3 regions of the Streptomyces sp. NPDC006140 genome follow, and region 2 is predicted to be linked to each of the others. Evidence: riboswitches for the same ligand, from Rfam matches in the RefSeq annotation. Region 2 holds a riboswitch; each other region holds the start of a gene.
The links. Region 2 has a riboswitch for cobalamin ahead of ABZ386_RS20065 (energy-coupling factor ABC transporter permease). Riboswitches for the same ligand answer to the same signal wherever they lie in the genome.
Positions count from the first base shown of each region.

Region 1: it holds a riboswitch for cobalamin, as region 2 does, so the genes downstream of both, ABZ386_RS05630 (ABC transporter substrate-binding protein) here and ABZ386_RS20065 (energy-coupling factor ABC transporter permease) in region 2, are expected to answer to the same signal.
Region 3: it holds a riboswitch for cobalamin, as region 2 does, so the genes downstream of both, ABZ386_RS38245 (CbtB-domain containing protein) here and ABZ386_RS20065 (energy-coupling factor ABC transporter permease) in region 2, are expected to answer to the same signal.

Region 1 is NZ_JBEXTS010000002.1:91,546-95,232, forward strand. It holds gene ABZ386_RS05620 (APC family permease) at 1-997, opposite strand, end outside; gene ABZ386_RS05625 (CoA-binding protein) at 1,173-1,580, opposite strand; cobalamin riboswitch at 1,661-1,851, shown strand; gene ABZ386_RS05630 (ABC transporter substrate-binding protein) at 1,922-2,941, shown strand; gene ABZ386_RS05635 (iron chelate uptake ABC transporter family permease subunit) at 2,938-3,687, shown strand, end outside.
Region 2 is NZ_JBEXTS010000007.1:175,268-178,954, forward strand. It holds gene cbiQ (cobalt ECF transporter T component CbiQ) at 1-639, opposite strand, end outside; gene ABZ386_RS20060 (energy-coupling factor ABC transporter substrate-binding protein) at 645-1,019, opposite strand; gene ABZ386_RS20065 (energy-coupling factor ABC transporter permease) at 1,016-1,717, opposite strand; cobalamin riboswitch at 1,747-1,933, opposite strand; gene ABZ386_RS20070 (serine/threonine-protein kinase) at 2,103-3,524, opposite strand.
Region 3 is NZ_JBEXTS010000023.1:43,435-47,121, reverse strand. It holds gene ABZ386_RS38255 (copper resistance protein CopC) at 1-527, shown strand, start outside; gene ABZ386_RS38250 (CbtA family protein) at 635-1,393, opposite strand; gene ABZ386_RS38245 (CbtB-domain containing protein) at 1,412-1,633, opposite strand; cobalamin riboswitch at 1,675-1,839, opposite strand; gene ABZ386_RS38240 (histidine phosphatase family protein) at 1,892-2,461, shown strand; gene ABZ386_RS38235 (DUF1775 domain-containing protein) at 2,516-3,250, opposite strand; gene ABZ386_RS38230 (hypothetical protein) at 3,184-3,687, opposite strand, start outside.

The DNA.
Region 1 (3,687 bases), on a different contig from region 2:
AGGAGACGCGGGAGGTGGCGGTGGTGTAGATCAGGCCGGTGCCGCCGGGGGAGACCACGGCGTCGAGGTACAGCACGACGCTCAGCCAGCCCAGGCCCACCAGGGTCGCCAGGCCCGCCCAGGGGCCGTCGATGCCCGGGAACTTGAGGTCGGCCCAGCCGTGCGCGAACGTGCTGTGGGGCAGCGCGGCGATGAACACGACCTGGAGCAGGACGTAGATGATCGCACCGATCGCGACCGAGCCGAGGGTCGCGCGCGGCAGGTCGCGCTTGGGGTTGCGGCTTTCCCCCGCGAGCTGGATCGCCTGCTCGAAGCCCAGCAGGGCGAAGATGATGCCGCTGGTGCTGATGGCGCTCAGCACACCCTTGGCGCCGAGCGGGGCGAAGCCCTCCGAGGTGAAGTTGCCCGGGTGGAAGTTGCCCACCGCGACCACGAAGATCGCGGCCAGCGGGACGGCGATCTTCCACCAGGTGGCCGCGCTGTTGGTGTGCGCCAACACCTTCACGCCGAGGAAGTTGACCGCGACGAAAACGGCCATCAGGAAGACAGCGACGATGAGACCGCTGGTCGTCAGGGTGCTGTCCTTCTGGTGCAGGAAGCCCTTCGCGAAGTCCCAGTGGCCGGCGTAGCCGATCATGGCCTCGACCTCGATCGGGGCCACGGTCGCCGCCTGCAGCCAGGCGAACCAGCCGAACGACATGCCGGCCAGGCCGCCGAACGCGTAGTGCGGATAACGGGCCGTGCCGCCCGCCACCGGGAACATACCGCCGAGCTCGGCGTGCACCAGCGCGAGGAGGACGATGGCGACGGCGCCGATCACCCACGAGATGATCGCGGCCGGACCGGCCATCATGACGGCGTTCTTGGCGCCGTAGAGCCAGCCGGAGCCGATGATGGAACCGACGGAGGCCCACATCAGCCCGATGAGCCCGACGTCCCGGCGCAGTCCGCCCGGACTCCCCTTCACCCCCGGTACCGCATGGTCGACGCTTACCATATTCTTAGGGGCCTCTCATGAAATGAACAGAGCGTTCAGCGTGCAAGAGGCCGTCAGGCTAGGAATCAATTGCCGACCGGCAGAAGACTGTTGCCGTGCATTTGACCGCGCACGGGGATTTCCTGGAGAAAGCTTCAGGAAATCTGTACGGGGAAATCAGGGAGCCGTTAAAGTCTCAGCCCAGTCGGGGGATCTCGATGGCCGGGCAGCGGTCCATCACCATCTCCAGACCCGCCGCGCGGGTCCGGTCGTACGCCGCCTCGTCGATGACGCCGAGCTGGAACCACACCGCCTGCGCGCCCTTCGCGACCGCCTCGTCCGCGACGGCCCCGGCGAGGTCGCTGTTCACGAAGACGTCCACGACGTCCACGTCGAAGGGGATGTCCGCCAGGCTCGCGTACCCCTGCTCCCCGTGCACCGACTCGGCCTTCGGGTGCACGGGCACGACGCGCTTGCCGAAGCGCTGGAGCACTTCGGCGACGCCGTACGCCGCGCGCTGCCGGTTCGACGACAGGCCCACCACGGCCCAGGTGTCGCCGAGCTCGGTGAGGATCCTGCGGACCGTTGCCTCGTCGCCGTACACCGGCGGCCTCCTCGGGAGTCGCGGAAGAGCTGCTGCCCGCACAACGACGCAGGGTGCGCGGTGATTCCCCGAGGGCCCCGTGATAGCTTGCCGAGGCCAGTCGAACCCATGTACGTGGGTCAGGGAATCCGGTGCGAATCCGGAACTGACGCGCAGCGGTGAGGGGGACGGGCGGGGCCTCGGCCACTGGACGGCGTGTGTGACGTCCGGGAAGGCGCCCCGCACCGGACGAACCCGAGTCCGAAGACCTGCTGGCGGCCCCCGCGGCCGTTTCGCGGCGGGGGAGCACCGTACGACCGGGCTCCGCGATCGAGCCCTCGACGACTGAGGACTGGTTCCCCGTGCCCCTCGCCCGACCCGCCCGTGCCGCCGTCCTGCTCGCGGCCGGCTCCCTGCTCCTGACCGGCTGCGGCGACGCGAAGCCCGCCCCCGCGAAGGCCGCCGCCGTCACCCTCGACAACTGCGGCCGCCAGGTACGCGTCGAGGCCCCGCCGCGCCACGCCGTCTCCCTCAACCAGGGCACCACCGAGATCCTGCTCTCCCTCGGCCTCGCCGACCGCCTCGCGGGCACGGCCACCTGGACCGACCCCGTGATGAAAGGACTGGAGAAGGCGAACGCCCGGGTGCCGCGCATCGCCGACGACAACCCCTCCTTCGAACGGGTCCTGGACACGGACCCCGACTTCGTCGCCGCGTCCTTCGTCTCCACCCTCGGCAAGGGCGGCGTCGCCACCCGCGAGCAGTTCGAGAAGCTCGGCGTGCCCACGTACGTCTCCCCGTCCGACTGCGCCGGCAAGGACAACTCGGGCGACGGCGACGGCGCGCGCGACAAGGTGCTCGGCATCGACACCGTCTACGGCGAAATACGGGACCTCGCCACCGTCTTCGGGGTACCGGAACGCGGCGACAAGCTGGTCGCCTCGCTCCAGCGGCGCATGCGCGAGGCCACCTCGGGCATCGACGCCTCCCACGTCACCCTCCTGTACTGGTTCGCCAACTCCGAGTCCCCCTACATGGCGGGCTGCTGCGGAGCGCCCGGCATCATCACCCGGGCCCTCGGCGCGAAGAACGTCTTCGACGACACGCACGAGGAGTGGCCGCAGGTCAACTGGGAGACGGTCGCCGACCGCGACCCGGACGTCCTCGTCATCGGCGACCTGACCCGCAGGTCGCAGACCGCCGAGTCGGCCGCGAAGAAGATCGCCTTCCTGGAGTCCAACCCGGCCACGAAGAACATGGACGCGGTCCGGCACAAGCGGTACGTACTGCTCAGCGGGCAGGCCATGAACCCGACCATCCGCACGGTCGAGGGCGTGGAGCAGGTCGCCGCCGGACTGCGCGAGTTCGGGCTCGCGAAGTGACCGTGCGCGGCCTGGTGCTCGGTACCGGAGGGGCCCTGTTGCTGGTCGTCTCCGTGGCCCTGGCGATCACCGTCGGTCCGGCCGACATCCGGGTCGCGGACGTCTGGTCCGTCGTCGCGGCCCACCTGGGGCTCGGCACCTCCGACCTGACGCCGATCCGGGACGGGATCGTCTGGCAGCTGCGGCTGCCGCGCACCCTCCTCGCGGCCGTGTGCGGAGCCGGACTCGCCGTGTGCGGGGCCGTGATGCAGTCGCTGCTGCGCAACCCGCTCGCCGATCCCTTCGTGCTCGGGGTGTCCTCGGGCGCCTCCACCGGCGCGGTCGTGGTCGTCGTGCTCGGCGTGGGCGGCGGGGCCGTATCGGTCTCCGCCGGGGCGTTCCTCGGCGCCCTGCTGTCGTTCGCGCTGGTGCTGCTGCTCAGCCACACCCTCGGCGGCACCACCGACCGGGTCGTCCTGGCGGGCGTCGCGGCCATGCAGCTCTTCTCCGCGCTCACCTCCTTCGTCGTGATGACGGCCGCCGACGCCGAGACGACCCGGGGTGTGCTGTTCTGGCTGCTCGGCTCGCTCGGCGGCGCGGGCTGGACCGACGTCCGGCTCTGCCTGGCCGTCCTCGCCGTGGCGCTCGTGGTGTGCCTGTCCCACGCCCGTACGCTCGACGCCTTCGCCTTCGGGCAGGACGCGGCGGCCGCGCTCGGGGTGTCCGTGGCCCGTACCCGCCTGGTGCTGCTGTGCGCCACGGCCCTG
Region 2 (3,687 bases):
CAGGGTGCCGTCGTAGCCGCGCCCGGCGAGACCGGCCTGGAGGCGGGCCGCCCGGTCGAAGGCCCGGACGAACGCGGTGGCGCCCAGCCCGGCCAGGGACCGCCACTCCGCGGCCCGGCTGGTGTGCCCGAGCCGGGCGGCCTGGGCGTCCCGGACGCGGCGCACGGAGTCCAGGAGCAGGAAGCTCATCCGGTACGTCACCAGCGCGACGTCGACGACGGGCGCGGGCACGCCCGCCCGCACCAGGCGGGGCAGCAGGTCGGACATCGGCGTGGTGAAGGCGAACAGCAGCACGCCCAGGGAGGCCGCCGAGGTGCGCAGCAGCAACTCGGCGGCCCGCACCGGCCCGTCACCGGCGAGGGAGACGAAGCGCCCCGGCCCGCCGACCTGGACGAGCAGGGTGAGCGCGCCCGTCACGCAGAAGCCGAGCGGCACCCGGTAGGCCCGCCACAGCCGCCGCCCGGGCACACCGGCCGGCCCCAGCAGCAGGGACAGCGCCGCCACGAGCACCAGGGCCGCGCCCGGCCAGGGCGGCAGCGAGACCGCCAGCACGGTGAGGCCGAGTCCGAGCACGGCCTTGTCCACGGGGTGGCGGCGGCGCCAGCGACTGCCGTGCGCCGCCGCGTCGATCGGCAGCACGCGGCTCAGGCCCCTTCGGCCGGGGACTCCCCGGGGACGCCCACGGCACCCCCGTCAGCGGCCTGTTGACGGGCCGCGGCCCGTTCCTCGCCCTGGCGGCGGCCGCGCCGCAGGCCGAAGTAGTAGGCGAGGACCCCCGCGCCGATCGCCGCCTGGAGGGCGAACAGCGCCGACTCGATCTCCCCGGACGGCGGCTCGTACAGCGGTGAGAACCAGGGCTCGTAGCCCGGGTCCAGCTCGGTGATCGCCGTCTCCGCCTGGGCGTCGGCGCCGGTGAACGGTTCCTTCTTGTGGTCGCCGAGGCCGAGCGCGAGCGGCAGCACGGCGAGCGCGGCCACGGCGAGCAGCAGCACCAGGTTGATCTTCGTGTTCCGGCTCATCGGGCCACCGCCTCGGTGCCGGTCCGCGACCGCTTCCCGGCGAGGAGCACGCCCAGCCGGGTCAGTTCGCCCTTGCTGGACTGCATCAGCAGCCGCATCACGAGGACGGTCAGCAGGCCCTCGCTCACCGCGAGCGGGATCTGTGTGACGGCGAAGATGGAACCGAACTTGCCGAGCGCGCCGAGGAATCCGCTGCCCGGGTCGGGGAACGCGAGCGCCAGCTGCACGCTGGTGACGCAGTAGGTGGTCAGGTCGGCGACGAACGCCCCGCAGAACACGGCCGCCATCAGCGGCGCGTCGTACCGCCGCAGCAGCCGGTAGACCGCGTATCCGGCCCAGGGTCCGACGATCGCCATGGAGAAGACGTTGGCGCCGAGCGTGGTGAGGCCGCCGTGCGCGAGCAGCAGGGCCTGGAAGAGCAGGGTGATGGTGCCCAGCACCGCCATGATGGGCGGGCGGAACAGGATGGCTCCCAGCCCCGTGCCGGTGGGGTGGGAGCAACTGCCGGTGACGGACGGCAGTTTCAGGGCGGACAGGACGAACGTGAAGGCGCCGGAGGCACCGAGGAGCAGTGTGCTCTCGGGGTGCTCGCGCACTTCACGGGTGAGCGACCGGACTCCGTGGACGACGAACGGCGCCGACGCGACGCTCCAGGCGACCGCGTGCGCCGGAGGCAGGAAACCCTCGGCAATGTGCATGGCTCAGCAGACCCTCTCCAGCACCTCGTGGATGGTTGACGCGCCTTGGCCGGTCTCCTGGCTGACGGGTACCACCGCCCGTGCTCCGCCTTCCCGGGTCCTTCAGGACCCAGTGGCTGCCCGTGAGGGCCGGAGCCGGACTTCCCGATTCACAGTGGCGAGGGCCGCACCGGCATCACACCGGATTTCCCGTTCACCAAGGCGTGGTGACAATAAGGCCGGGATAAGGACGATGACAAGCCACGCAGGGGGCGCGTGAGGGGGCGCCCGCTCGCACACCGGCGCATGACGCCGCGGATCCACGCGAGACGGACGGCGCCCCGGCCGTCGGAGGGCGGGCCGGCTCCGGGACGGGGGCACCCCGGCCGTCGGAGGGCGGGTCGTGTCAGTCGTCGCCCCCGTCGTCCCCGTCGTCGTCGCCGTCCCCGACCGGCCGGACGTGGCGCGGGATCTCCTGCCGCGGCTTCTCCGCCTTCTCCGGCGCGCCGGTGGCCGCCTCCTGCGTGGGGGCCGCGGGGCTGGGGGTCGGCGAGGGGGCGGCCGGGGCTGTGGACGGAGTCGTGGCCGGGGTGACATCGGCCACGGTGCCGGCGGTCGGAGCGGTGGCCGTCCCCGGGTCGGAGGAGAGGGGCGAGGCCGGGCCGTCGGCGGGGGTGGCGGCCGGGCTGCTCGCGGACGGTGACGCGTCCGGTTCCGTGCCCTTGGTCGCCGTGTTGTCGGGGGAGAACCAGAGCATGCCGGCGAGCATCGCGGCGACGAAGAGGGCCGCCGCGGCGATCGTCGCGGCCGCTCGGTGGTTGCCGAGGCCCCCGCGGGGCGCGGAGCGGCGGCCACGCCCGGCCTGGGGCGTACGGGTGGTGTGCAGCGAGGGGGCGCCGGGCAGCGCGTAGGTGGTCACGCTGCGGGGCTCGGCCGGAGCGTACGCTCCCGGCGCGGCGGACGGCACCGGGGACGCGGCCTCCGGCAGCGGCTCGGGCAGCCCCCGCCAGGCGCCGCCGGCGAACCACTCGGCGGCCTGCTGGGCCGAGGGCCGGTCCTCGGGCTGCTTGGCGAGGAGCCCGAGGAGGTAGTTCTCGAAGGCCGGCGGCAGCCCGGCGACCCCCAGTTCCCGGGGCGGCACGGGGGCGCTGTCGAGGTGCTGGTGGAGGAGTGCGACGGCGGTGTCCGCCTGGAACGGCGGTCGGCCGCTGAGGAGCTGGTAGAGCACGCACCCCAGGGAGTACATGTCGGAGGCGGGCCCGGCGGGCTGCCCCAGGGCGCGTTCGGGCGCGAGGTAGAGGCCGGTGCCCACGATCTGGCCGGTGGCGGTGAGCGCGGCGCCGGGATCGTCGAGGAAGCGCGCGATGCCGAAGTCGCCGATCTTCAGGGTGCCGCCCGTGTCCAGCAGCAGGTTGGCGGGCTTGATGTCGCGGTGGACGATGCCCTGCGCGTGCGCGGCGGCGAGTCCCGCGGCGGCCTGGGCGGCGAGGTCGGCCACCCGTCCGGCCGGGAGCGCGCCCGACGCGGCCAGCACCCCGGCGAGGCTGTCGCCCTCGACCAGCTCCATCACCAGGTACAGCCGGTTGTCGTACTCGCCGAAGTCCAGCACACCGACCAGGTTCGGGTGGTTGAGGCGCCCGGCGGTCTGGGCCTCCAGGCGGAACCGGGAGGCCGCCGTGGCGTCGGTGTCCTGGGGCAGCAGCAGCTTGACCGCCACCGCTCTGGCGAGCGTCTCGTCGTACGCGCGCCAGACCTCTCCCATTCCACCGCGCCCGATCTCAACATCCAGCCGGTAGCGGCCCGCTAGCAGCACTCGTCCTCGTCTCATGCGTGTGGGAAGGTTGCCGCAGACCGAACTCCCCGCGTTCGCACGGGGATTGGTGGGGGGTGCCGCAGCCGACCCAGGATACTGGCGCCGGATGATCAGTGTGTTCCTCGGCGGTGATCCCGGACGGAACGGTCCCGGAAAACCCGGGGGAGCGCCGTCGCCC
Region 3 (3,687 bases), on a different contig from region 2:
GCTCCGAGCCCGACCGATACCGGCGCGGCCTGCGCCGCTCGGTCGCCGCCGAAGCCCTCCTCGGCGCGGTCGTACTCGCAGTCACCACCCTGCTCACCGGAACCCAGCCCAGCCGCGCCGCCGTGGAGACCGCCACCGCGGCCGCCGCCTCCCAACTGCCCCCGGCCGCCGTGGTCACGATCCCGTTCGACCTCGGCACACCGAGCAACAAGGGCAAGGTCCAGATCACCCTGACCCCGGGGCAGGTGGGCGAGAACACGGTCCAGGCCCTGGTGTTCGCCTCCGACAACGGCGTCTCCACCGTGCCCGAGCTACGGCTCACCTTCACCCAGCGCGCCCAGAAGATCGGCCCGCTCGACGCGAAACTCGCCAACCGGGGCGGCTACTGGTGGACCGACAGCCTGCAACTGCCCATAGCAGGCACCTGGACCATGCAGCTCACTGTGCGCACCAGCGACGTGGACCAGGTCACGGTGTCGGACACCGTGACCATCCGGGAGCTGCCGACCCGGTCGACCGCGCCCTGACCCAGCCGGTCGTTCCGCAGAGCTCCCCGCGCGACCCTGACGCCCTCGAACGCCGGGTGGCCCCTGGAAACTGCCCAGGGGCCACCCGGCGTAGGTGCCTCGGCCTGTTAGGACACTGCCCTCACACCCGCTCCGGCACTGGGTGCGGTGACCGCCTTTCGGGTCAGGGCCCGCTCGGCCAGAAAGCCGAAGAGCAGTCCGAAGGCCGCCCACAGCACGGCCTGTACGCCGATCGAAGCGAGCCGGAACTCCCAGAGGTCGCCGGCCGGGAAGCCCTGGGGAACGTTCTCCCCGGACGGCAGGAAGACCATCGCGACAGCAACCAACGCGACGAAGGCAACCCCCGCGGCGATAGAGGCATTCCAGTTGCCCCACGCCGGAGCCAGGCGGCGGCCGAGCAGGACCGCGGCGATCCCCAGCAACACGCTCAGCGCGATCATCAGGAAGTACAGGATGGTGCGCTTGTCGAGCGTGTCGGGGTTGCCGACAGCGGGCGGGTTGGCCGGGTACTTGAGGATCGGAACCAGGTAGACGGTGAGGAATCCGGCGAGCGCCGTCAGCGCCGCCGTCGCCCGGGCGCCGAACCGGCCGATGCGGCCCAGGGCGAAGCAGAAGGCGAGGGCCGCGATGCCGCCGATGGCGACGCCGAAGACGAGGACGCCCGTTGCGAGCCCGGCCGTCGACTGCACGGACCTGCTGACCAGTTCCTCCCCGCCCTCGTGATGGGCGTTGGCCTCCTCGAAGGCGATGGCCGCATCCACAGGGCCCTCGCCCACCAGGTAGGCGAAGACGAAGGCGAGCACGCCGGCGCCGAGGCCGGCGAGCATGCCGCGCACCAGAAGGGTGCGTATGGTGACGGAGTCCATCGGCGTGTTCCCCAGTTCTCAGTGGCAGGGGAAGCCGAGCAGGTGACGTCCGTCGTGCACCCACTCGTGCACGCCCTCGCCGGAGAACAGCGCGGTGGCGCCCTGCTCGGCGCCGACGAAGTACAGCAGGACCAGCATCAGTACGCCGAAGAAGACGGCCCAGGGAGCGATGGCCCTGAGCGGCAGCGGTGTCGCGGCGGACGGGGCAACGGGGGCAGGGGCGGCAGTGGACTGCGCCATGGCGAGACCTCCTCGGGAACACGCGTCCCGCAATCGTGTGGAGCACTCGACGACGGCACCGGGTCTGACTCACCAAGCCCCTGACACCTCGTCAGGGGCCGTGGAACACAGTGGCGCGACCGTGCCGGACTTGCACCGGGCTTCCGCAACGCCGTCGTCCTTGTCGCTCCAGAGCGTACGGGCAACCGGTGATCCGGCCAATATGGCCTGCACCACCTACCATGTGCCGGTCCCTGGCAAACCCTGGAGGGATTCCTCGTGACCATCCGGTTGATGCTGCTGTGCGCCCCCGTGCCCTCGGGGCGGGAGACGCGCTTCGCCGACGGCCCCCTGGACGAGCGGGCCGTACAGCAGGCGCGCGCGGCGGCCGGGGCCCTGCCCGCGACCGGCGTCCGGTACACCGCGCCGTCACAGCGATGCCGGCAGACCGCCCAGGCCCTGGGGTGGGACGCCGCAGTGGAACCCGCCCTGTGCGACATCGGCGTGGGCTCCTGGCACGGTCGCACGCTCGATGAGGTCGCCGCCTCCGACCCGGCGGGGCTCGCCGCGTGGATGACCGACCCGGGCGCGGCGCCGCACGGCGGCGAAACCGTGGCCGACGTGTGCACGCGCGTCACCGCCTGGCTCGACACGCTGCAGGGCGAGTCCGGACCGGTTACGGCAGTGGTCGAGCAGGCGGTGACACGCGCGGCGGTGGTGTCCGTACTGGGCGCTCCGCATGCGTCCTTCTGGCGGATCGACATACCGCCACTGACTGCGGTGCACCTCACCGGCCGGGCGGGCCGGTGGAACCTGCGCCTCGGAGCCGCCATGTCCGCGGGCGCCTGAACCCGCCTGCGGGACAGGGTAATTGGGCCCCGCAGGCGAGTCAGGACTCGGTCGTCAGCCCTGCGACGAGGCGGAGCGACGGCGTGCCAGCCACCATCCGCCACCGCCGAGGACGAGCAGGGCCACGATGATCCCGCCGATGATCAGGCCCGTGGACGAGCCGTCGTCCTCCTCGGCTGCTTTCTCCTCGGCCTGCGGGGTCGCGGCCGGTGACGTGGGCGCGGTTTCCGACTGCGACGGGCTGGGCGTCGGGCTCGCGGTCGGGCTCGGGCTGACCGGCGTGGCGCCCGGTGCCGCTGCCTTGAGCTTCAGCACGGGGGCGGGCTGCCCGGGTTCCTCGCCGCCGTCCGGCAGCTCGATCCAGCGGGAGACCTTGCCATCGCTGTAGGTCTCGAGGGTCTTGAAGGCGAGCTCCTTGGCGTCCGGGAGCTGCCGGACCTTGATCTTGTGTTCGGCGTCGACGCCGGCCTTCAGTTCAGGGCCGCCGACGGTGTAACCATCGCTGATGGTCTTCAGCTTCCAGCCCTTGGGCGCCTCCTCGAGCTTTACGTCGGCGGGGTCGATGCCCTTGGGCAGGACGACGCGCAGCTCGGTGAAGCCGGCGGAAGCGGACTCCGCCTCCGAGACGAAGCTCAACGTGACGTTCTCGGCGAGGGCCTGCGCCTTGTCGGCCTCGACCTCGGCGTGGGCGGCGGCCGTCCCGGTCGCGGCGAGGGTGGCCGTCAGCGCGGCCGCGCCGATGACGGCGATACGGCGGGATGCGCGAGCGGCGAGGTGGTGCGTGGGCATGCGAATGCTCCTTGCTGATGAAGCCGGGCGGCCGAAGCCGGCCCCGGGGGAGGGATAGCCGGAGGGACGTTGGCGTGTCCCGGTGGTCCCCTGCGCACCAGCGCGTGTTGAAGAGCTCGTGTCCGTAAGGCGGCCGAGGGCTCGAAGCAGCCGGACAGCCGTACAGCGGGCGGTGCGAGACATACGCCGGTCATGAGACACGGTCTCGCCCAGGTCGCGACGGCGGCCATGACCCGGCGCACAGTGCGGGCGGCGATGCACGCCGTCGCCACGGCCGCGTCGGCCCGGTGCAGCAACCAACCCGCCGCCAGCGCGGCGACCACATGCGCGGCCGTCATCGCCGTCGAGGCGTGATGCCACGCGTGCCCGTCACCCTGCTCCATCGCCGGCTGGCCGGCATGTCCCGCCCCCGCGTGGTGAGTGCCGCCCGCCTGGGT